Magnetococcus sp. PR-3: one gene and its partner. The protein of the gene in region 1 interacts with the protein of each later gene in a pairwise test. Links are inferred from orthologs where the notes say so. Each region holds a gene or a part of one and is shown on either strand. Other genes may lie near its edges. The genes, in order: leuS and ligA.

The links.
Region 2: the proteins of leuS (region 1) and ligA interact in binary tests that used the Escherichia coli proteins (3 or more experiments, as listed by UniProt). The link is inferred for Magnetococcus sp. PR-3 from one-to-one orthologs.

What each region holds. Positions count from the first base shown.
Region 1 is NZ_JBAHUQ010000013.1:84,348-96,510, forward strand. The notes cover bases 6,007-9,123. They hold leuS (leucine--tRNA ligase), read left to right. Parts: upstream 6,007-6,333; coding sequence 6,334-8,913; downstream 8,914-9,123. Other genes in these bases: lptE (LPS assembly lipoprotein LptE), read left to right, coding at 8,916-9,123. Also shown: V5T57_RS09255 (HD-GYP domain-containing protein), read right to left, coding at 1-1,329; V5T57_RS09260 (CoB--CoM heterodisulfide reductase iron-sulfur subunit B family protein), read right to left, coding at 1,559-2,446; V5T57_RS09265 (succinate dehydrogenase/fumarate reductase iron-sulfur subunit), read right to left, coding at 2,462-3,448; V5T57_RS09270 (FAD-dependent oxidoreductase), read right to left, coding at 3,466-5,154; V5T57_RS09275 (hypothetical protein), read left to right, coding at 5,192-5,398; more of lptE, read left to right, coding at 9,124-9,431; V5T57_RS09290 (hypothetical protein), read right to left, coding at 9,488-10,078; V5T57_RS09295 (CHASE3 domain-containing protein), read right to left, coding at 10,428-12,163.
Region 2 is NZ_JBAHUQ010000003.1:177,993-190,083, reverse strand. The notes cover bases 6,036-9,080. They hold ligA (NAD-dependent DNA ligase LigA), read left to right. Parts: upstream 6,036-6,430; coding sequence 6,431-8,731; downstream 8,732-9,080. Other genes in these bases: V5T57_RS03760 (DUF1835 domain-containing protein), read left to right, coding at 8,855-9,080. Outside these bases: V5T57_RS03780 (sulfotransferase), read left to right, coding at 1-1,161; V5T57_RS03775 (hypothetical protein), read right to left, coding at 1,379-1,876; metH (methionine synthase), read left to right, coding at 2,050-5,703; more of V5T57_RS03760, read left to right, coding at 9,081-9,847; V5T57_RS03755 (tetratricopeptide repeat-containing sulfotransferase family protein), read left to right, coding at 9,940-11,835; V5T57_RS03750 (MFS transporter), read right to left, coding at 11,830-12,091. UniProt on the Escherichia coli protein: DNA ligase that catalyzes the formation of phosphodiester linkages between 5'-phosphoryl and 3'-hydroxyl groups in double-stranded DNA using NAD as a coenzyme and as the energy source for the reaction.

The DNA of each region.
Region 1 (12,163 bases):
GTCAACGGGTTTCGGTTCAATACCCTCATACTTTGGATTTTCAGGGACCCCAGCTACCCGGCGGCTACGGAGTTCGTGTAAGGTAATACCTTTGTGTAGTTTGATTTTGTCTTCATCAAACCCCAGCCTTAGGACCTTTTTATGCAGCCCCAGTGTTTCCAGATCCTCTTCCGAGAACTTCCACTCATGGGAGGGCAGCTTAAAACGTCTCTTCAGATCGTCTTGTAACGCACGTGGGAATGAAAACAGTGGAAAATGGATCCCTTTTTCCAAAAGGTTTTTGGATTCTGGGCGTTGATGGTAGAGCTGGTAGAAGCCCTCTTTAAACAGGGTCGGATCAAACTTACCCTGCTTCATCATATCCACCATGATCATAAGAATTTCGATCTCAAATTTACCCGCTTTATGGTAGGCACGTGGTTCCCCCAGTGCTGTCCATACATCACTGATGGCCAAATAGTTTCCTATGCGCCAAGCGGTTTCACGATCCTGACCCTTAAGGTCAACTTGTACCAGATCAGAGTCGGTGGTTAAAATGCCATAACCCCCTTTAAGAACGAAAGTTTCATGGTGGCTACCCGCAGCAAATGCATAGGGTTTACTGATGATGCCATCTTCGGCCAAGAACTCGGCCCCTAACGCGGCATGGCGTTTCATATGGGTGAACTCAGCATTGGTCAGACGGCCATTTTTATCCAAGATAGAGAGGGGAATAAACATTTTCCCCATATCATGAACAAAGCCTGCCAGACCAATCTGTTGAATCAAGCTATCGGACTCACCTTGGCAACGGGCAATGGCCATACCTCTTAAGCCTGTTTCAATACTATGATTTCCCGTGCTTTCGTGGTGCCCACGTAGATGTTTGATCCCCTCAATGGTGGTGACATCCAGTACCTTGAGGATTTGGTTGACCATGCCATCCATATCCCCCAATAGATCATTAATGAAGGTAAAGGCATCGCGTTTTTTTAATGCTTTAATGGCATCAAATACCGCATCTGGTTCTTGGATATCGCTCTCTAGGCTTTTCAGCTGCTCCTCCACCATGGATGCACACATTTCATGGGTGTTTTTCATGATTGTGTTGGTGTTGCGCATGGTGTTGGAGAGGGTTTGCTGTTGCGGGCTCCAGGCTTGTATTTTCTCAATACCCTCATCTTGGCATAAACGGCGGATCAAGGCGGTATTGATGGGCGTACCTGCGGGCACAAAATGTTGATCTTCCCCTTCACGAAAAACCCCTTCTTTAAGCACCATGCCGAGAAGTTGGCTCTCAACCCCCTCTTGGGTTAAGTCGTAGGTATCGTCCACGGTATCTTGAGACATGGTTCCGTCCTGAAGGGTAAGGAGCAAAAAAACAAAACAATATTGTGCACGGTTGTGAGAAAAAAAGAGATAAAAAAGTGCTCTTAGAATCAATCATGGTGTTTAGTTGCCGCTTCCTGCAAAAAAGTTACAGGGTCGTTCGTTAACCATCTCCCATAAAAAAGGCCAGCCTCCTGTTGGAGACCGGCCTTTTCACACACACACTTTTACACCATCTACAGCTCAGAGCTTACAGCACACCTCGGGCGGTAAGCTGAGGGCGAGGGCTGATGTGTAGGCGGTTGATGCCCAACTTCTTCTCATCAATCCCCATGGCGCAACCCAACAGCTGAGCAAAATTCATCTCAGGCAGTCCCACTTTTTTGCCTGTAGATTTCTCAGCAATACCTTGGTAGGAACCCATGGCCATGTCACAGAGTGTGCAAGGGGTGATCATAACATCGGCGCCGGCATCTTTAGCCGAACCGGTGTTTTTAACCACCATTTGACGCATCTCTTGGGCATCGGAAAGCATGACATGGAAGCCGCAGCATTTGTCATGACCATCGTAGCTCACGGGGTTACCCCCCATCAGTTCGATCAGGGTATCCAGATGTTTGGCCTTCTCACCTGCATCTGCTTCGAAGATCTCTTCAGGGCGCAGAGTGTGGCAGCCATAGAAGGGGGCAACGCGCAGACCGTTGAGCGGCTTAGTGATCTTGCTCTTAAGCAGATCCGTTTCCACCTCATCAACCATAACCCAAGCCAAATGCTTAACCTTAATGGTCCCTTTGTAGGGGGCCACACCGGATTTTTTCAACACTTCGTTGACGTCATCGAGCAGGTCATCATCATTTTTCAGGCGGTTATTGGCCTGGCTGAGTGTCTGCAAACAGGTGTTGCAGATGGTGGCAATGTCCATACCCATCTCTTCGGCTTGCGAAAAGATACGGGCGGCGACGGCCAGAGCGAATGCAGGCTTGGTTTCACGCAAGCTTACCGCGCCACAACAGCTGGCTTTGTTCATACGGTGCAGCTTGATGCCCAGTTCGTCACAGACAGCTTCAGCGGCCCAATCGGCCTCTTTTTGAGTCTGTTGAGCAGCGCAGCCGGTATAGTAAGCGAAATTCATCGTCATTAGGATTTCCTCCGATCACTCAGGAACGGCATTTTCAGCTTTGGTTTCCACATCAAGCGGGTTTTTCTCCAGCTCGTTGTAGATCGCCTGCACCTCATCAAGATTCTCGATCTTGTGGGGGAAGGGCGAAGGAATTTTACCCTTCTTGGCCAGGTGCAGGGCAGCACCCATTTCACCCAAGGCTCCGACCACACCCAAGGTGCGGTTAAGGATTAATGCCTCGTTCAGGCTGCCGCTGGAGGTGATGTCACCATGGAAGGCCTGAGCATGCTTGGCACCATAGTTGTCCATGTTACCAGCATCCATGGCGCGGGTACGTAGCTTAACGATCGCCTCCATGGGTTTTACATCCTTGGGGCAAACGGCGACACACATGGTGCAGCGTGCACAGGACCAGATGCCGTGATCGTTGGAAAGCACCTTGAGACGGTCACTCTTTTTGCCTTCACGGGGATCAGAAATAAAGCGGAAGGCTTTGGCCAGAGCTGCGGGACCGACAAACTCATCGGAAACCTCAGCCATGGTGCAGTCAGAGTAGCAGCAGGCGCACATGATACACTGGGTAACATGGTTGACCTGATCAAAGGCGGTATCATCCACCTCTTCAGCGCTCTCACTACCTTCTTGTAAGAAAGGCTTGATCTGGTGAACTTTACTGAAGAACTTGGTGATATCAACCGCCAGATCCTTGATCACAGGCGAGTTCTGCTGAGCTGTGATCTGAACAGTGTTGTTCTCATCCACCACTTCACCAATCTGGGTTTTACAAGCCAGACGGGTTTTGCCACCAATTCGCATGGCACAAGAGCCACAGATGGCGGAACGGCAGGACTGACGGAAGGTCAGTGAGCCGTCTTGGTTGCCTTTAACATCTTCCAACAGGTTGAGTACGGGGGTCAGGGGTGTTGCCTTGACCTGAAACTCGTCCCACTTGGTATCCATCGTGCCGTCATCACGGCGCGTATTGCGTTGAATGCGCAGGGTATAAACCTGATCGCTCATGAGCTACCTCCTTGGGATCAGTAAGACCGCACCGCGGGCTTATAGGCATCTTTGCCCACCGTACGTACCGCTTCATAAGAGAAGGCGGTGGTCTGGGCATCGTTATCCCACTTGGTGATGGTGTGCTTACGCCAGTTCTCATCATCCCGATCTGGGAAGTCAACACGAGAGTGGGCACCACGGGACTCGGTACGGTTCATGGCACCGGCGATGATGGTCTCAGCCAGATCCACCAGGTTCTGCATTTCCAGAGCCCGCAGCAGATCGACGTTAAAGACCTTGGACTTATCATCCAGGTGCATGGTGGTCAGATCCTGACGCAGGGTTGGGATCAGATCCGATGCCTTCTGGATATTGTCAGGATGACGGAACACGCTGACATAGGAGTTCATAGCCTCACCCAGGCGTTCACGGATGGAGGCTGGGCGTACACCCTTGTCTGGACGATCCATCAATTCAGAAATCTGGTCTTTCACGCCCTGAACTTCGCTCTCTGGCAGAGTAGGCATATCCATGCCACCCAGCTTATCGCCCAGTTCACGACCGGCGATATAACCAAAGACAATGGTATCCAGCAGAGAGTTACCACCCAGACGGTTGGCACCGTGTACAGAGACACAGGCCGACTCACCAGCAGCCCACAGGCCGGGCAGAATGGTGGCACCATATTTATCGGTACGGATACCCCCCATGGAGTAGTGGGCGGTGGGTCGTACAGGGATGGGTGTGTAGACAGGGTCCACACCTTCAAGGTCACGGGCCAACTGGCGAACCTGAGGTAGGCGCTCGTTGATCTTTTTGGCACCCAGGTGACGAAGATCCAGGAAGATGGCGCCATCACGGCCACGACCTTCAAGAATTTCTGTCTGCTCAGCACGGGCCACCACATCGCGGGAGGCCAGCTCCAGCTTGTTGGGGGCGTACTTGGTCATAAAGCGGTCACCCTCATCATTGATCAGGTAACCACCTTCACCACGGGCACCCTCAGTGACCAGGATACCGGAGTAGCGCAGGCCAGTGGGGTGGAACTGCACAAATTCCATATCCGCCAATGTTGCCCCGGCGCGGTACGCCAAAGCCATACCGTCACCGGTACTGGCGGTTGCATTGGTGCTGGTTAGGAATACACGGCCATAACCACCGGTGCAAAGCAGGGTGACTTTAGCCTGAATGCCAAACACTTCGCCTTTTTTGATGTCGTAAGCAACAACACCGGCGACTTGCCCATCCACTTCAGAGATCTTTAAGATCTGGCACTCTTCATAGACCTGAACACCGGCCTTAACCAGCTGTTCCCACAGGGTGTGCAGCAGCACTTGCCCCGTACGGTCTGCGGCGTAGCAGGTACGGTCAAAGCTGGCAGCACCAAAGGGGCGCTGAGCGATTAGACCATCTTCCAAACGAGAGAAAGGGGTACCCATGCGGTCCATCTCAAGTACCGCGTTACCCGCTTCCTTGCACATCAGTTCGATGGCATCTTCATCGCCGATGAAGTCGGAACCTTTAACGGTATCGTAAGCGTGGGATTCCCAGGAATCTTTGGGGTTGATGGCGGCGTTGATGCCCCCTTGGGCAGCACAAGAGTGGCTGCGTAGTGGGTGCACCTTGGAGATAACAGCAACGTTAACTCCAGCTTTAACCGCTTCAACAGCGGCCCGCATGCCTGCCAATCCCGCACCGACGATAATCAGGTCGTGGCTGTACATAACACCTCCGGTTCACATCTCCCCATGGTGTTGGTCCGTGGGGTCGAGCAGCAAGATCCGCCAGGATGTCGGTGTGGCGGATGGAAAACGCCGGGATACCTCTTCATTAAAAGAGAACAGCCGCGGCGGAAAAGAGCTTGATTTTGGCCCGAGTTGGGCGCTACGCCAAATTCAAAAAACCAATGGGCCGGATCACTGGCCGCAATATCCTCTATTCAGGGATGTAGGGTTTTTTGTGCTTTGAATATGATTAAAACATCTTGGCGCTGTAGTATCGGATTTCACTTGTACAACGTGTCCACGCAGTGTGCGCCTGTTGGCGTAAGATAGCAACCATTTCTTATCGGATGATTTAAAAAAAGTGATTAAAGCTCAATATCTTATAAATATCTAGAAATGAGGGGTATTCCCGGAATTATTTATCAGGTTATCAGCAAATCTTGTAACATCCGTAAATTTCAGGAGATGTTCCATATATTGCCATGCATACATAAAAATAAATTATACATGCTAAGCTCAGTTTGTTTTGAGCCTGTGGAAGTTTATGTGCCGAGAAGGTCGGGCGCATGAGCTAAACACCCTCTGTTTTGTAATATTGATGTAAGTTAGTGGTGGTTGCCATTGATGGGGATCAAGGGGGGGTGAAATGGATGTCAATAAATGGTTGTTTGAGGTTGAATCGTGTTCCAAGGGGGGCGGCATGGGGTAGAGGGCATGCTTTTTTTGATCGGAAAGCACGGTGGTGGTATGGGCTCGCTTAGTGTCCGTAAGGAGGGGGGATCGGCCCTTTATACGCATGGTACAGCGCTTGAGCACAGAGCCTTTGCACTTTTAACATGGGATGGAACCAGCTGATCGGTAGATAAGGGGGGTGAGATCCATGGCGGGTTGATCAGGCTATCTCAGACAGTGTTTCTACACGATGAATAGGTTTATCGTCTGCGGTTGGTTGGTGTGCCCGCTCTCTAGCTCAGATGCACCATGGATGGGTCATTCACCCCTCTTACGCTTTTGCCCTTCAAGGCAAGTGTGTAGAAGCTCTACTTCCCTGGTGGGAAAATTGCCGCATACGCAGATCTGTGGTACAAATAACGGTTTGCGCCCATCATTGGGTTTACGGGGTGGTTTATGGCCACCTTATCCAGCAGATTCACCGTTCAGACGAGAAGTTGGCGATCCATGGACCAAAAGTACAATCCCCAGGCGATAGAATCCAAATGGCAAAAGATCTGGGAAGAAGAGAAGACCTTCGCCACCCCGGAAACTCTCGGGGATAAAGAGACCTTCTACCTATTGGTGATGTTCCCTTACCCATCGGGTCGTATCCATATGGGTCATGTGCGTAACTATGCCATTGGGGATCTGATCGCCCGTTACCAACGCATGCTGGGTAAGGATGTTTTACACCCTATGGGTTGGGATGCCTTTGGTATGCCGGCTGAAAATGCCGCCGCTCAGCGTAATGTTCATCCGGGTGATTGGACCTATGAGAACATTGCCGCCATGCGCAGCGAGCTGAAAAGCATGGGGCTCTCCTACGACTGGGATCGGGAATTTGCCACCTGTGATGGGGATTATGCCCATGCTGAGCAATCTCTGTTTTTGCGCTTGCATGATAAAGGCTTGGTTTACCGTAAAAACTCTTTTGTAAACTGGGACCCGGTAGACCACACCGTATTGGCCAATGAGCAGGTTATTGATGGCTGCGGGTGGCGTAGTGGTGCCCCGGTGGAGCGACGTGAACTGAACCAATGGTTCTTCCGCATTACCGATTATGCCGATGAGCTGCTGGACAATTTGGATAAAATGGATGGCTGGCCCGAGACCGTACGGACCATGCAGGCCAACTGGATTGGTAAAAGCCACGGGGTGGAGTTTGCTTTTGAGCTGGAAGGGTATGAAGGCACATTGCCTGTCTATACCACCCGCCCAGATACCTTAATGGGGGTAACCTTCTGTTCGGTTGCGTCGGAACATCCCATTGCGGCCGCGGTGGCACAGAACAACCCAGAAGCAGCCGCCTTTATTAAAGAGTGTCAGGGCGCCGGGACTTCTGAAGAAGCGTTGGAAAAGCTGGAGAAGAAAGGCTTTGATACCGGCATTAAGGCCATCCACCCCATCACAGGGGCGCGGGTGCCCATCTATATCGCCAATTTTGTGTTGATGAGTTATGGCACCGGTGCCGTTATGGCGGTTCCTGCTCATGACCAGCGGGATTTTGAGTTTGCCAAAAAGCATGAGATTGATATTCAGGTCGTGATCCAGCCTGAAGGTGAAACGCTGCAGGCCGATGCCCTAACCGAGGCCTATACCGGGCCCGGTGAATTGGTGAACTCGGGTGAGTTCAGTGGTTTGGATAATGAGGCAGCCAAGCAGACCATTGCTGAATATTTTGAAGCCAAAGGTATGGGCAAAGGTACTGTGAACTATCGCCTGCGGGATTGGGGCATCAGTCGTCAGCGCTACTGGGGTAACCCTATCCCCATGGTGCACTGTAACAGCTGTGGGGTGGTACCTATTCCTGAAGATCAACTTCCGGTGGCCTTGCCCAAAGAGGTGGATTTCAGCGCGCCTGGTAACCCCCTGGAACGGCACCCTACCTGGAAGCATTGCGACTGCCCCAAGTGTGGTCAGCCCGCCCGCCGTGAGACCGATACCATGGACACCTTTATGGAGTCCTCCTGGTACTTCCTGCGCTACTGCTGTCCAGATCTGGGGGGGGTGCCGCTGGATAAAGCCCGCACCAACCGCTGGATGCCCGTGGATCAATATGTAGGGGGTATTGAACATGCGGTCCTGCATCTGCTTTATGCACGTTTTTTCCATAAAGCGCTTCGGGATGTGGGCGAGGTGGATTGTGATGAGCCATTTGCCCGCCTATTGACCCAGGGTATGGTACGTAAAGATACCCACAAGTGTGCTGAGCATGGGTGGCGTTATCCCAAAGAGGTGGTGGAAAAAGAGGGTGGGCTACACTGTATAGCGTGTGATGCTGCCATTGAGGTTGGACGGAATGAAAAAATGTCTAAGTCCAAACACAATGTGGTGGATCCCAATGATCTGATTGCAGGGTATGGGGCGGATACCGCCCGTCTGTTTATGTTGTTTGCAGCGCCTGCAGATCGTGATCTGGAGTGGAATGATAGTGGTGTGGATGGCGCTTGGCGCTTTTTAGGCCGGGCTTGGCGTTTGGCTCTTTCCGCCATGGATCGCTGTGGAGATACCAAAGCCTGTACCACGACACCTGATGATAAAAAGCTTAAAGCATTCCGTACCCAGTTGCACAACACCATTGTTAAGGTCACCGATGACTTTAACCGACAGAGCTTCAATACCGCGATTGCCGCGGTGATGGAGATGAGCAATGGCGCCATGGCAACCTTTAAAGGGGAGGGCCCCTTGGAAGGGGAGGCCGCGGCTCTGTTGCGGGAAACCGCAGAGGTCATGGTTAAGTTACTCCACCCCTACGTTCCCCACATGACTGAAGAGTTGTGGCAACGCATGGGTGGGCAAGGTGCACTCTGCCAGGCCCCATGGCCATTGGCCGATGAAGCCGCCTTGGTAAAAGAGAGCATCCTGATCATTGTGCAGGTTAATGGAAAACTGCGGGCCAAGCTGGATGTTCCTGTCGATATGGATAAAGAGGGTATTGAAAAGCTGGCTCTAGCTGATGAACATGTTAAAGTGTATACGGAGGGCAAGACCATTCGTAAGGTGGTTGTGGTGCCCGGTCGACTGGTCAACATTGTGGCGAACTAAGCATGAACTCTACTTTACGTACTCTTCTGGTCCTCTCCACCCTGCTGTTGGGCGCCTGTATGGGCTACCGTTTTCCAGGGGCTACGGCTCCGGCTGGTGAGGGGTTGCCCCCTGTCCTGGTGCAAGTTAAGGGGCAAGGCACAAAATCTCATCCACGCTTGGCGCGTTTGTTACAGGAGCGTCTCCAGCTACGTCTGGGTGGTGCCCCTAATCGCCATGCCGAAGATCTTGCGGTTTTGGTGGTTGAAATGAGCCCTACTGAGCGGGTGTTACGACTGCAAGAGCAGTCGGGCCGGTCCGATCACTACCGGATTTCAGTCAGTGCCCAGCCGATGTGGAAAATTGATGGTAAGCGGGCTGAGCCAAAGCTACCTCGGGTTGAGGCGCGGGCCAACTACTACGAAATGCAAGCGGCCACGACCAACCAAGCGGCTTCTGATCTGGCCCGTGAGGAGGCTGTCAAACAGTTGGTGGACTCTTTAGCCAACGTTTTGTATGAGACGCCCCGGTTACCTTAACAGCCGTGAAAACAGCATCTATTTTAAAGGCCTCTATGATTTTATAGAGGCCTTTTTTAGTGGCGCTGATAGGCCTGTAGCGCACTTTGGGTCGCCTGTTTGTGCGCAGAGATGTAGTAGGGTTCACCTTGGGCAAAAGCCTGTTGTTGGGCAGGGTCCTGTAAGGCCTGAACCGTATCTTGATACTCTTGCAGGAACCAGGAGGGGACATCCTGCGTATTCATAACCAACTGATGGCGATTGAGGGAGAGGCTATAATCCCTGGGGTTGCCTTGTTCGGTCATGGCTTGAAAACCCTCATTAAACGTGTTCGCGGCTTCCAGCAAAGTTTGCTCGGTTACCTCCAGCCCCTGTTTGGCCCAATCGGCCCGTTGAGCTTCCCCCCCCAGCGCCAGCAAGCCTAGCCCCAACTGCCCATCTTTACCGCCCAACAGTTGAGGGGTGGTGCTGATTGATGCTTGATGAATACGGGCCAGGGCCTGTTGGAACGGTTCAGTACCCGTTGATGCGGGGGCTTGGGGTGTGGACTGGCTGCTGGATGTGGCTCGGGCCTGTTCTGCATAGGTGGATGAGCTGCCCGTGGGGACATTTTTACCTATGGTCTGCTGTGTGGCGGCATAATAGGCCGTCTGAGATTGGATTTGCATGTCTAACCTCTTGAAAAATTAAGGTTGCTCTTATGCTGTATGGATAAAAAAGCAAGGGCTGAACCATAATTTTAAAAAGATGCAATTGGTTGGATTTGGTCATCATGGTTTAACAACGTGGGCATGGTGGTCTTGGGGGCCTGGCGGCACCATGCCATTGTATGGGGGGCTTTTAGGTGAATATTGCCGCTTGTACGGCTCAGCACCTCAGGATCTTTAATGTGGGGCAGGGGGGCACCGGTTAAGGATAATAACTGGTCAGGGTAGCTGTCAGGGTGTGATCCTTCACGACAGGTCATGTATCCCCATCATGAAGGATCACTGCGCTTTGTGTGATCGTGTGCGGTCTTTACGTGTAATGCATGGTCTCCACATAGAGTACGTCAAGGTGAGCAAACATTTTTTCACGTAAGTGGTTGAACTGCTCAAAGGCAGCCTGAGCTTCAGTGGACTGTTTCTTTTCCGCCAACTCCACCAGATCTTTAATGGTCTCATGCAGTTGGCGGTGGGTGGCGACAAGTTCAGAAAACACCGGGTGTGTTTGTAAGGTCTGGCCTTCATTCATACACCACTGCCCAAACGCACAGGCTTCGGCAGAAGAGATCTCATCTGCACTCAAGGTTAACTGACCGCGTACCACCAACATCATTTTCTCAACCCAGGCCAGATGCATCTGCTTAACATCTCGGATTTTAAAGGATGATTGACCGATGTTGAAATCCTGTTCCGCTTGACGCAGGTTGGCACTGGTCTCTTTGGTGATGTCGACCAACATGCCGCTGCTGGTGACAATGCCATCCAGTTGTGTGGATGAGTCCATTAAGGTTTGCATGGTTTGATGCACCATAGAGGAGGATTGCACCACCAGGGCGCCGGTCTCTTTGGTTTTAAGCAGTTGTTCCCGTACAGATGCACTTTCATGGGCCACCATTTGAGCACCCGCAGAAACCTGAGAAGCTGATTGGGCAATCTCTTGGGTTCCTGTCGCCGCTTCTGTGGCTGCACGTGCAACCTCTTGTGCCGCGAGGGAGAGTTCACTGGCATTACGTGTGACCTCTTCGTTGGCATCCGATACTTGAGTAATGGCCGTTGAGATATCGGTGACACCAGCGGATTGATCATCCATGGCTTGTAAAATATTCTGGTTAATCTCGCGGAGTTTTTGAATGGAATCGCCGACCTCTTGGGTTGCCAGGGCGGCTTCTTCCGAGCGGGTGGTGATATCGCTGATCTTTTCATCAATCAACTTGGTGGCATTGCTGGTTTGGCTGGCCAGCTCTTTAACTTCATTGGCAACCACCGCAAAACCAGCGCCAGCTTCCCCCGCACCTGCGGCTTCAATAGAGGCATTAAGGGCCAACATATTGGTTTGATCGGCAATGTTTTTGATCATATTCACCACATTACCGATCTCTGAGGTCGAAGCTGCCAGTTCGTTCATGACCGTAATGGTGGTTTGTGCATTGGTGTTGGCCTCATTGGAGGTATCATCTGCCTGACCCACTTGGGTCTGTACATCGGTGGAGAGTCGGGTCATCTCATCCACCGCAGCAACCACCATATTCATCGAGTTGTTAACGTTGCTAAGGTTGCTATTGACCTGCTCAATATTGCTGGTCATCTCTTCTGCAGCTGAAGCCATGGTACCGACATTCTGGCTGGCTTGTTCAGAGGCCGCTGCAATAGCGTTCACATTATTGGCCAGCTCAGAAGCCACCGAATCCAAGTTACCCACACTCTCTTCTTGAGTTTCCAGCATGCGGTTCAGGTTGGCGATTTCCCGATCAATTTTGTCGTTCTCCGTCACCACATCTTTGGACTTATCATAGTTTTCCTGAGAACTTTTAAGCATGGTTTTATTGAGAACAGACTGTTCATCCACAATGGCATTTAGGGTGCGGGCTTGCAGGGCGATACTGCGAATATTGGTCTCCAGGTTACCCCGCATACCATTAAGGTGTTTGGTTAACCGACCCAGTTCATCTTTCTGTTTAACCTGAATGTGGGCATCCAGGTTGCCTTTAGAGAGGGTGCGGGAGAAGTTGATGATTTTATCGACGGTCTGCAGAATATTACGGCTAATCA
Region 2 (12,091 bases), on another replicon or contig:
AACCCTGATCTCGCGGCAGCCCACAACAATATGGCCAATGTGTTGCGTGGGGCAGGTCATATGGAAAAAGCAGCCCAATACTACCGGCAGGCCATCACGTTGAATCCAGATTTGGGGGAGGCCTACCATCAGCTTAGCCGTGTACATACCTTTGGGGCGGAGGATGCGGATTTGGCATTGATGGAGAGCCGTTATGCCGATCCCTCCTGTGGGGACGAGAACCGGATGTTTTTGGGGTATGGGCTTGCCAAAGCGTATGAGGATCTTAAACAGTATGACCGTGCCTGGGATGCGATGACCCAGGCCAATGAGATCTTTCAGCAGCGTCACCCCTACCATGCCGATGTTGAAGCGCGCTACTTCGAAATGCTCAAAGCAGGTTTTGGCCCCTGGGTAGAGGAGAGGCCAGATGATGAAGAGCAGGCGGCGCCCATTTTTATTGTGGGTATGCCCCGCTCCGGCACAACTTTGGTGGAACAGATTTTGGCCAGCCATCCCCGTGTCGCCACGGCGGGGGAGTCCACCGCACTCTTTCAGTTACTGCACCATCGATCGCTGTTCAAGCCTGATGAGATTTTTGCCCAGCAGGCTTCTACCTTGGATGAAGCGGCCTTGGGACAGATCCGCCGGGTGTATCTACAGGCGGTGGCGCGGGTGGCCAAAGAGGATGGCTCCACAGCCCATATTATTGACAAAATGCCCCATAATTTCCGTTTTATAGGTATGATCCGGCGGCTTTTTCCCAAAGCCATTGTTATCCATTGTCGGCGAGATCCTATGGATACCTGTCTGTCCATCTACAAAAACTATTTCAGCCAAGGTCATGGTTATGGTGGGAATGTACAGGATCTGGCGCATCAATATGGTTTGTATGCCGATTTAATGGCCCATTGGCGCCAGCTCTTGCCAGATTTTGTGCATGAGATCGAGTACGAGGCCCTGGTTGCCGATGGGGAGACAGGGATTAAACAGTTACTGGCGATGTGTGATTTGCCCTTTGACCCAGTGTGTCTGGATTTTCATAACACCCAACAGCCGGTTCTGACAGCCAGCTCTGTCCAGGTTCGCCAACCGATTTACCAAAGCTCTGTCGGGGGTTGGAAGCGCTTTGAACAGCAGCTACAACCCTTAAAAGAGCGGTTGCATACCCTGTTGGCCTAACCTGGCATCACACCATTAGGCGGCCCCATGTGGTCACGCAGCCATGACTTGCCTGGGGCCCTCTTCCGGTCATGTTTCATAACATCCAGGCTAACCCCATATTTATGGCCTGTTGCCCCTGCTTGGGTCTGTAAGAGGGGCCGGTGCTTAACCCATAAAAAAACGGCAGACGAAAACGTCTGCCGTTTTTTTATAACAACCCATCGGGGTGCTTAACTTAGCGGCGGTTACAACGCTTAAGACGTTTAACCGCTTTAGAGCTACCCTTAAGGGGGATATTAAATTTGAAGGTCTCTTTACCGTTAAAGAAGGAGATCTTCATCTTACGCTTGCGGGCGACATTATCCACCATGGTTTTGGGCTGGTTAAGCTCTAGGTATTGCCAGCGCCAGTCCGTATCCATACCAGGGGCCTCTTCAACAAACTTGATGGTCTGTTGTGGCTCATCATCAAACTGTACGGTTACTTTGTTGCGGGCTTTACCAATACGGCGGCGCTCGGTGAAAAGCTCCCCGTAGTAGTTCTCACTGTTAAACAACGCCAAATAAGCGGCGATGCGACCATCCTTATACAAGGAGATCTCCAACTTACAGACGGTTTTTTTACCGTCTTTGACCTCACGAACAGCGAAAGGACCATCCTCATAGTCCACGCGTGCCGCGGCCTGAGTTGGAATCAGCATCAACATCAATAGCGGAACGAGTAGGAATCGCATAAACTAATCTCCTTATTAAGCTTTACACATCTGGCAATCTGGTGCTTTTCTTGCGTTGTCGCAACGGACATGGTAATCCCTCACCATGAACAAGCAAGCCCCTAGTATGTGATTATGTTGGGTGTGGGGCAACGGTCCACGGTAAAAAATCCTTAAAAAAAGCAATGAGCGCCATGTCAAACCAACGTACCAAGCAGTTTCGCAGCCTTCTTCAACAACGTATTTTGATCCTGGATGGTGCCATGGGTACCATGATCCAGCGTCTGGGGTTGGAGGAGGAAGACTACCGTGGTCATCGTTTTGCTGACCATGATGGGGAGCTGCATGGTGCCAACGATCTGTTGGTTTTGACCAAGCCTGAGGTGATCCGCGATATCCACCGTGCCTATTTGGAGGCGGGCGCGGATATTGTAGAGACCAATACCTTTAATGGTAATGCACCCTCTTTGGGGGATTATGGTCTGGAAGAACTGGTTTATGAGGTCAACCGTGAGGGGGCCCGTGTCGCCCGTGAAGCGTGTGCAGCGGTGATGGCGGAAAACCCTGACCGGACCTGCTTTGTGGCGGGGGTTTTGGGCCCCACCAACCGGACCTGTAGTATTTCACCCGATGTGAACAATCCGGGATTCCGTAACATTGATTTTGACACTTTGGTTGAGGATTACGCCAATGGCACCCGTGGTTTGCTGGACGGTGGGTCAGATATTTTATTGGTTGAGACGGTTTTTGATACGCTGAACTGCAAGGCGGCCCTGTTTGCTGTCCGTCAGGTTTTGGAAGAGCGGGATCTGGATATACCGTTGATGATCTCTTTTACCATCACCGATCAGTCTGGTCGAACATTGACGGGCCAAACGGTCGAGGCGTTCTGGAACTCTGTCTCCCATGCCCGCCCCGATACCATCGGCATGAACTGCGCGTTGGGGGCTGACCAACTGCGTCCCCACCTCGAGACACTCTCTGAAATTTCAGGCACTGGTATCTCCATCCATCCCAATGCAGGTTTGCCCAATGCCTTTGGTGAGTATGATGAGACACCAGAGATTATGGCGGGCAAAGTTGTGGCCTTTGCTGAAGCGGGTTTAATGAACATTGTGGGGGGGTGCTGCGGTACCAGCCCGGATCATATCCGTGCCATTGCAGAACAGGTTGCAAGCAAGCCACCGCGCCAGACACCGGTGTTAAAACAGGCCTGTCATCTAAGTGGTCTGGAGCCTTTAACCATTGAGGCCGATACCCTGTTCGTCAATGTGGGGGAACGGACCAATGTTGCTGGTAGTGCCCGCTTTGCTCGGCTGATCCGTGAAGAGCAGTATGAAACAGCCCTGGATGTTGCCCGTCAGCAGGTAGAGAACGGTGCTCAGATTGTTGATGTCAATATGGATGATGCCATGTTGGACGCTCAGTCTGCCATGGTGACCTTTCTAAACCTTATGGCGGCTGAACCGGAAATCAGCCGGGTACCGGTGATGATTGACTCCTCTGAGTGGGCGGTTTTGGAGGCTGGTCTGAAGTGCGTACAGGGTAAGGGCATTATCAACTCTCTAAGTTTAAAAGAGGGGGAAGTACCCTTTTTGGAACAGGCTAAGCTGGCCCGTCGGTATGGGGCGGCGGTCATTGTCATGGCCTTTGATGAAAAGGGGCAGGCGGATACCTATCAACGTCGTATCGATATCTGCAAACGCGCCTATGATCAGTTGGTTGATGATGTGGGCATGGACCCCAACGATATTATCTTCGATCCCAACATTTTTGCGGTCGCTACAGGGATTGAAGAGCACAACAGCTATGCGGTGGACTTTATTGAGGCCACGCGCTGGATCAAGCAGAACCTGCCGGGTGCACGGATCAGTGGTGGGGTGAGTAATGTCTCCTTCTCCTTCCGGGGTAATAATCCGGTGCGGGAGGCGATGCATGCGGTCTTTCTGTATCACGCCATTACGGCGGGTATGGATATGGGTATTGTCAATGCGGGCCAGTTGGCGGTTTATGCAGAGATCCCCACAGACCTTCGTGAGCGGGTGGAGGATGTGATCCTTAACCGTCGTGAGGATGCTACAGATCGTCTGTTGGAGGTTGCCGATCAATACCGTGACAGTGGGGCAGCAGAAGACAAAGCCGATGCCGCTTGGCGTAGTGAACCGGTCATGGACCGTCTGCGTCACGCTATGATCAAGGGCATTACGGAATTTATCGATGCCGATGTGGAGGAGGCGCGTGCAGCAGCTACACATCCACTTGAGGTGGTCGAAGGACCTTTAATGGCGGGTATGAACGCTGTGGGTGATCTGTTTGGGGAGGGGAAGATGTTCCTGCCTCAGGTGGTGAAGAGTGCCCGTGTCATGAAGCAGGCTGTGGCCTATTTGGTGCCATATATTGAAGAGGCCAACCGTCATGCTGGGGAAGATGCTAAGCGCTCTGGTGCGGGGAAAATCCTTTTGGCCACCGTGAAGGGGGATGTTCACGATATTGGGAAGAATATTGTGAAGGTGGTTTTGCAATGTAACAACTATGAGGTGGAAGATCTGGGTGTCATGGTGGCTGCAGAGACCATTTTGGATAAAGCCCAGGAGATCAATGCGGATATCATTGGCTTATCCGGTTTGATCACCCCTTCGTTACAGCAAATGACCAATGTTGCCAAGGAGATGCAGCGCCGTGGCATGCAGGATATTCCCTTGTTGATTGGGGGTGCAACGACATCCAAGGCGCACACCGCCGTGAAAATTGCGCCAGCAACAGAGGGGTGTGTGGTGCAGGTGAAGGATGCTTCCCGTTCGGTGGGGGTGGCTGCGGCTTTGCTTAGTCAAAAGGATCGTGCAGGGTTTATCGCGGAGACACAGGCGGAGCATCATAAGTACCGTACCGCCTATGAAAACCGTGCCAACCGTAAACCTTTACTGAGTTTAAAAGAGGCACGTACCCGTGGTTTTGAGCAGTCGGCAGCGGTTACGAAGCCTGTTAAACCAGGGGTACATGTGTTGGCGGATTATGATCTGTCGACATTGGCGGGGTATATTGATTGGACGCCATTCTTCCATACTTGGGAGTTACATGGACGGTATCCAGAGATCCTCTCTGACGCCAAGGTGGGGGAGGAAGCAACCCGGCTGTTTAAAGATGCGCAAGTGATGCTTGAGGAGATTATTGCCAAGGGCTCTATTAAGGCAAATGGGGTTTTGGGTCTGTTCCCGGCTTCCCGTGATGGGGATGATATTGTTTTAGCGGATGGTTTGGGCACCATTTATACGTTGCGTCAGCAGCGGGATGGGGGTGAGGCACCGTGTTATGCGTTGGCAGATTTTGTGGGCCAGGATGATACGGTCGGTATGTTTGCGGTAACGGCTGGTATGGGTGTATCGGCGTTGGTGGAGGCATATCAGGCATCCAATGATGATTACCGGGCCATTATGGTCGAGGCCTTGGCGGACCGCCTGGCGGAGGCGTTTGCTGAGCATATTCATGAGCTGGCACGGGTGGAGTATTGGGGATATGGGTCGGATGAGTCGTTGGATAAGACGGATCTGATTGCAGAGAAATATGTGGGTATTCGCCCGGCTCCTGGTTATCCGGCCTGTCCGGATCATACGGAGAAGGCGCTGTTGTTTAAGTTGTTGGATGCTGAAGGTCAGGCGGGTATGGCGTTGACGGAGAGTTTTGCGATGTTGCCAGCGGCCTCGGTCAGTGGTTATATGTTTGCACATCCTGAGGCGCGTTATTTCTCCATTGGTCGGATGGGTTCTGATCAGTTGGAGGATTATGCCAAGCGCAAGGGCATTGCGGTTGAGGAAGCCGCAAAGTGGTTGGCGCCAAACCTGGATGAGTGAGTTTTAGATTGGGTTTAGCTCCTATGGCTATGGAATATGGTAAGCCAAGGTTGAGCAGACTCATATAAAAGGGGTTGAGGTGTCTTACTTAATGGGAGGCCCTGCCCCTTATGCGGATGTTGCTCCATCTGGCTTTAATCCTGTGACCACAGCATAGCAATGGTGTGGTATGCAGGGTGTGATATGGCCCCGTGCCGGATGGAGAACCGTGTTGAGGGTTGAAGCCTAAGTATGACAAAAAGGGCGCACAATATGTGCGCCCTTTTTATGGTCCCTTGTCGCCCCATTCAGCTTGGCAGGGTGCGTATGTTGAGCGGTATCGGAGGTGTGCAACGGTTTTGAGTCTGCTTGAAAGGATGAAGATTCATGCCGCCGTCTCGCAGGGTGAGACCTTACAACCATGGCTTCGCATCAAGACCTCTCTAAGGACGAGCGTTAAAATCTACGGCTCTACACGCCGCCAGCTGTTTGCATGCTCAGCTAAAAAAGTCCCAACATACTGGGTGCGGCCTAGATCCGCTGGGGGGTAAACAGAGCTTCCCTCCTACTCCCCACGCCTTTTCATGCTTTACTCTGAGAAGGCTTAAAGTCGAGCTTGGCTCGGTTTTTATAACGCATGCTTTAAACCAGCCCAAACACAAAATATCCTCTGCTTAAACCTTGTTTATAGGCTGTGCTTCACGGTACTTTTGTGCCTTTGCCAACCCCAGTCTAGTGATATCTTCCCATGCCCAAATCCCGCGCCGCCGAACTCCGTGAACAACTCAACCACCACGCACATTGCTACTACGTGCTGGATAACCCGGAGATCACCGACGCTGATTACGATAAGCTCTTTCGAGAACTCCAAGATCTCGAAGCCAAAGATCCCTCTCTCATCACCCCAGACTCTCCTACCCATCGCGTTGGTGGAGCCGCCCTGGATGCTTTCGATAAAGTACGCCACCGTATCCCCATGCTCTCTCTGGATAACGCCTTTAATGATGAAGACCTCACGGAATTTCATCGCCGTGTGCAAGAGGGTCTCGCCGAGTCTGTGGTGATTGAAGCAATTGAAAAATATAAACAAGAACATACCATCACCGACCTAGCCAAACTGGTTGGCTATCCCGGTGCTCTGGAAGGGGCCGCTCGGTTCGTGACCCAATACCTTAACCAAACATTGGATTTTGAACAGACCATCAAAGCTCCAGATAATAAACAACTGCTCAGCTCTGGCCGTAAAGAGGTCGATATCAACCGTCGCCTACGTCTTTGGGCCGCGGAACAACCCCAAAACATCACCTATGTCGCAGAACCTAAACTGGATGGCCTTGCCTTTAGCCTAACGTATGAACAAGGAACTCTCGTCCGTGCTGCAACCCGAGGGGATGGACAAGAAGGGGAAGATGTCACCGCCCACGCCCGTACCATCCAAGATGTTCCCCTAAAACTACAAGGTCAGGACTACCCCGATGTGCTAGAGGTGCGTGGCGAAGTTTATATGCCCCTAACAACCTTTGAGAACATCAATACCAACGCGCGGGAAAAAGGAGAAAAAACCTTTGCCAACCCCCGTAATGCAGCCGCCGGTAGCATCCGCCAACTGGATCCTAAAATTACCGCGACCCGCGGACTACGCATGTTCTGTTACGGCACAGGCTATGTAGAGGGGGGTAAACTGCCCGACAGTTATCATGAGGTGTTAACAAAACTTCACCAATGGGGTTTTGTCATCTCCCCCCAAGCTAAACCCGTACAAGAGGCACAAGGGTGTATTCAATTTACTGAATCCCTAGGTGAAAAACGTGAAGCCCTGCCTTATGAAATTGATGGAGCCGTGCTCAAGGTTGACCGCCAAACATTTAGAGATCGGCTTGGCTTTGTCGCCCGTGCGCCTCGCTGGGCCATTGCCTTTAAATTTCCCGCGACAGAAGAGAGCACCACGGTTCAAGATATTGACCTGCAAGTCGGGCGGACCGGTGCCATCACCCCTGTTGCCCGCTTGGAGCCCGTCTCGGTTGGTGGTGTAACGGTCACCAATGCAACCTTGCACAATTTTCAGGAACTGGCCCGTAAGGATGTTCGGGTTGGGGATCGTGTCATTGTACGCCGAGCTGGCGATGTTATTCCTGAAGTGGTGCGCATTATACCCAGTGCCGAACATGAGGCATTGCCACTTTATGAAGAACCAAAAGTATGCCCCGTTTGCCAAGCACCCGCTGAACGGGAGGGGGATGAGACGGCACTGCGCTGTTCAGGCGGGTTAACGTGCCGGGCCCAGGTTAAAGAGGGGGTTAAACATTTTGCCGCCCGTAAAGCCATGAATATTGATGGTCTGGGTGACAAGCTGGTTGAACTCTTAATGAAAGCCGAACTGGTTGAGCGGGTTTCTGACCTCTATCGCTTGCATGAACACCGACATATCTTGGTTAAGCTCGAGCGGCTCGGGGGGAAATCCGTCGCCAATCTGTTGGAAGCGATTGAGCAGAGTAAAAACCAGGATGCAGGGCGGTTTCTGTTCGGTTTAGGTATTCGGGATGTTGGTGCCACCATTGGCGCCTCTCTGGCCAATCACTTTGCAAACCTAAATGCCCTGATGGCAGCCACAGAAGAGGAGTTGGTGGCTATTGAAGATGTGGGGGCTGTGGTGGCACGCAGACTGGTCCATTTTTTTGAGCAGGAACATAACCGAAATGAGTTGGAGTTGCTCAAAGAGCAGGGTCTTAAAGCAGCCAGTGAGTCATGGCAAGCAGAAGCACCTGTTGGGGTGGTTTTAGAGACAGCCACCACCCTGGTTGGTCTATCGGTGGTGCTTACCGGTACACTCTCAGTGATGACCCGTGATGAAGCCAAAGCCAAGCTGGAAGCGTTGGGGGCCAAAGTGGTGGGCTCTGTCTCTGGTAAAACTGGCTGTTTGGTTTGTGGGGATAATGCTGGCTCTAAACTGAGCAAAGCCCAAAAAGCGGGTGTTCCGGTGTTGAATGAATCTGAATTGGGTGAACTGCTAAGTGGAACGATACCGGATGCCATTCAAGCCCGAATGTAATAAAGCACGAGAAGTACGTCACACGAGGGGTGATGTACCTGATGGGAACACAGGCTTTGAGGCGCTTTACGCATGCTATGATTGAGTAAACCAAACCGACGGTGAGATTAAAGGTGCGCCCCCATGACGGATTTACACTGTACCAATGGTGACTCAGCAACCGCACTGATGGCTGAAGCAGGGATCCAAGGGGTTTTGCTGCCCTGGCGGGATCTGCTGCATGATGGTCCTGTACCGGGTGGGTTGAATATAGCCGCACTGGCCAAACAGCGTAGTACCTACATCGCAGCCTGTGGGTGGGGCAAGCAAGAAGATATTGAAGCTGATTTTCAAAAGCGGGATCAACACCTTGCAAACTGGGCCGCGTTTGATCAGATCATCCTCTGGTTTGAACATGACCTGTATGATCAACTACAGTTAATTCAGATTTTAGACCGCTTCGCCGAGCAACCAGAAAGCCATGACCGGCTGTTTATCATTCAAACCGATGACTATTTAGGTCATCACACCCCTGAGCAAATCGCTGCACGGTTGTCTCAAAAACAGCCCGTCACCCAGGCACAATTACAGTTGGCCCAACAGGCATGGGTGGCCTTTACGGCACCAACCCCCCTCCCTTGGCACCAACTGCTACAGTGTGATACCCAAGCCTTGCCTTGGCTGCGATCTGCCATCGAACGCATGTTGGCTCAATATCCATCCGTTAAAAATGGTTTAAACCGTTCAGAGTCACTGTTGTTGGAGCTTATTCAAGCAGGCCATCATAAACCGGGTCCGTTGTTTCATGCTTATCTGGAGCAGGATACCCCAAAGTTTATGGGGGATGCCGCCCTATGGCTTATTTTACAGGCAATGAACCAGGGTAAGCAGGCACTCATTCACTGTGCGGATGAGACCCCCTTTACAGCACCAACCTGTTATCCACCAGATGCATCCTTTAAAGAACAGCAGTTACACCTGACCCCGTTGGGGACGTTGGTTCAGGCGGGTCAGGCCGATTGGGTCGCGTTAAACCCGTTGGATAAATGGCTGGGAGGGTGTCATTTAACAGCCAATAACCATTGGCGGTGGGATGGCCAGCAGTTGGTTGAAAACGGTAAATCCCTTGAAACTTAGCGGGGTGGTGATGACATGCCCTCTGCCTCACACCATGGCATTGGTTGTGCACCTTTTTACGGATAGATGAACCGTCTGTTTGGAAAGCTTGTATGACTTCTGATCTCTACCAAAAAATACAATCGTACATTGATCGCCAGCAGTGGCAAGAAGCCTGGCAGTTATGTGCACCGTTGCTGCAAGAAACCCCAACCCCTGTGCCGGTGTGGGTTCTTGCTGGGCAGATATTAGGTGCAGGGGGGCAGCTGCAACAGGGCTTGCAGCTTTTAAAACAGGCCATGCAGCAGGCACCGGATCAAGGAGAGGTGTATTGGCGTATTGGTGTCTTGTTGATACAGGCGGGACAGCATGCCATCGCGGGTGAACTGTTTGAGCAGGGTGTGAAGAAAGATCCAGACCATGGATCACTGCGCGAGGCATATGCGGATTGGTTGGTGGACCAGGGGGATGTGACGGAAGCGGTACGACACTATCGGTTATTACTCTTTGCGCAGAATCAAAACCCAGCACTACACCAAAAAATCGCTCAAGCGCTGCATCTGCAAGGTGAGTTGGTTGCCGCACAACGGCACTATGAAACCGCGTTGTCGCTTAAAGAGGATGTCTGGTTGGTGTGGTATGGCTTGGGCAAAGTGTGGTTGGAGCAAGGACGGTGTGAAGAGGCTCTACACGTTTATACCCAGGGTAGGGCATTGGGTGAGCAGCTGGCGACGTTTGATAATGCGATCGGCCTAGCCTTGATGGAAAAAGATGATGTTACCGGGGCGATTGAAGTCTATCGTCGTGGGTTGGCCGTAGAGCCCCATAATCAAATACTACACTACAATTTGGGTAACGCCTTACGCGCATTCGGTGATCTTGAAGGGGCCCGCCAAGTCTTTAAAATGGGGATGCAGCAGCACCCTAACCATCCCTATTTTCTGTTGGGTACCGCACAGTTAACCAAATTGAATGATGTAGATGATCCGTTGATACAGCGTATGGAACAGATGGTTCAACAGTCGGATCAGCCTGTTCAAAAACGGATTGATTTAGGGTATGGGTTAGGTCGAGCACTTGATCAGGTGCAAGCCTATGACCGTGCATTTTCAGCTTATACTCAAGCCAATACTTTACGCTATACCACCCAAGGTTGTAGTGATCTGAACCATTATCTGGATGTGATTAAGCGCATTAAAGTTGCTTTCCAACACCCATCTCAAGCTTTGATCACAGCCTCTTGTCATCCAGTTACGCCCATTTTTGTTATGGGTATGTTTCGCTCAGGCTCCACATTGGTGGAGCAAATTCTAGGTAGCCACCCTCAAATTGCGACCACAGGTGAGCGCTCTATCTTGGCAGATTTGGTGGATGAACAGCCCAAGCGCATGGGCTTTGGGGCGGTATATCCTGAATACTGGACTTCTATGGGTGTGCAGGAGGGGGCCGAGTTGGCAACCACCTACCTTCACACATTGCGCGAAGTCAGTGACCGGCCAGCCGATACAGCCGTTACCCATATGACCGATAAGTTATTGTTTAATTATTTATACCTTGGTGTGATCGCAGAACTTTTCCCCGGAGCGCGGGTGGTACATACGGTACGAAATCCATTGGATACCTGCTTATCCATCTATTTTCAGAACTTTACCCGTGGCCAGCGTTGGATGCAGTCTCTTGAAGAGATTGGTCACTACTATGTGGCGTATCATAATCTGATGAACCATTGGCGGAATGTCTTACCTATTAAAATATATGATGTTATTTATGAAGATGTGGTAGAAAATCCACACCTTGAGGTAGAGCGGCTATTGGACTATCTGGCCTTACCGTGGCATGAAGGATGTTTGTCTTTTCACACCAACAAACGGGCGGTACAAACAGCCAGTGCTCAGCAGGTTAGGCAACCAATTTATAAGAGCTCTAAGCAGCGTTGGCGGAACTATGAAGCACAACTAAGCCGACTAAAAGAGATCTTGGGGGCGCTTAACTCGAGTGAGCTCTCATAAGGGTTTACAGGGTGTTTTCTCTTTGACTGTGCATGTTTTATGCTCCATCCAACCTGCGATAAATGGCAGAATAAGCATCCCCACACAGATACCCATGACTCCAAACCATCCCCATGCTTCAAAAGCCAAACCCGATAGGCTAACGCCCATCCATCCCCCCAGATAGTAAAACAGAACATACAGGGCGTTGGCGCGCCCATGACCGGATTTGACTTGGTGGTTGAGTGCCCCCACTGAAGCAGCATGCACGGTAAAA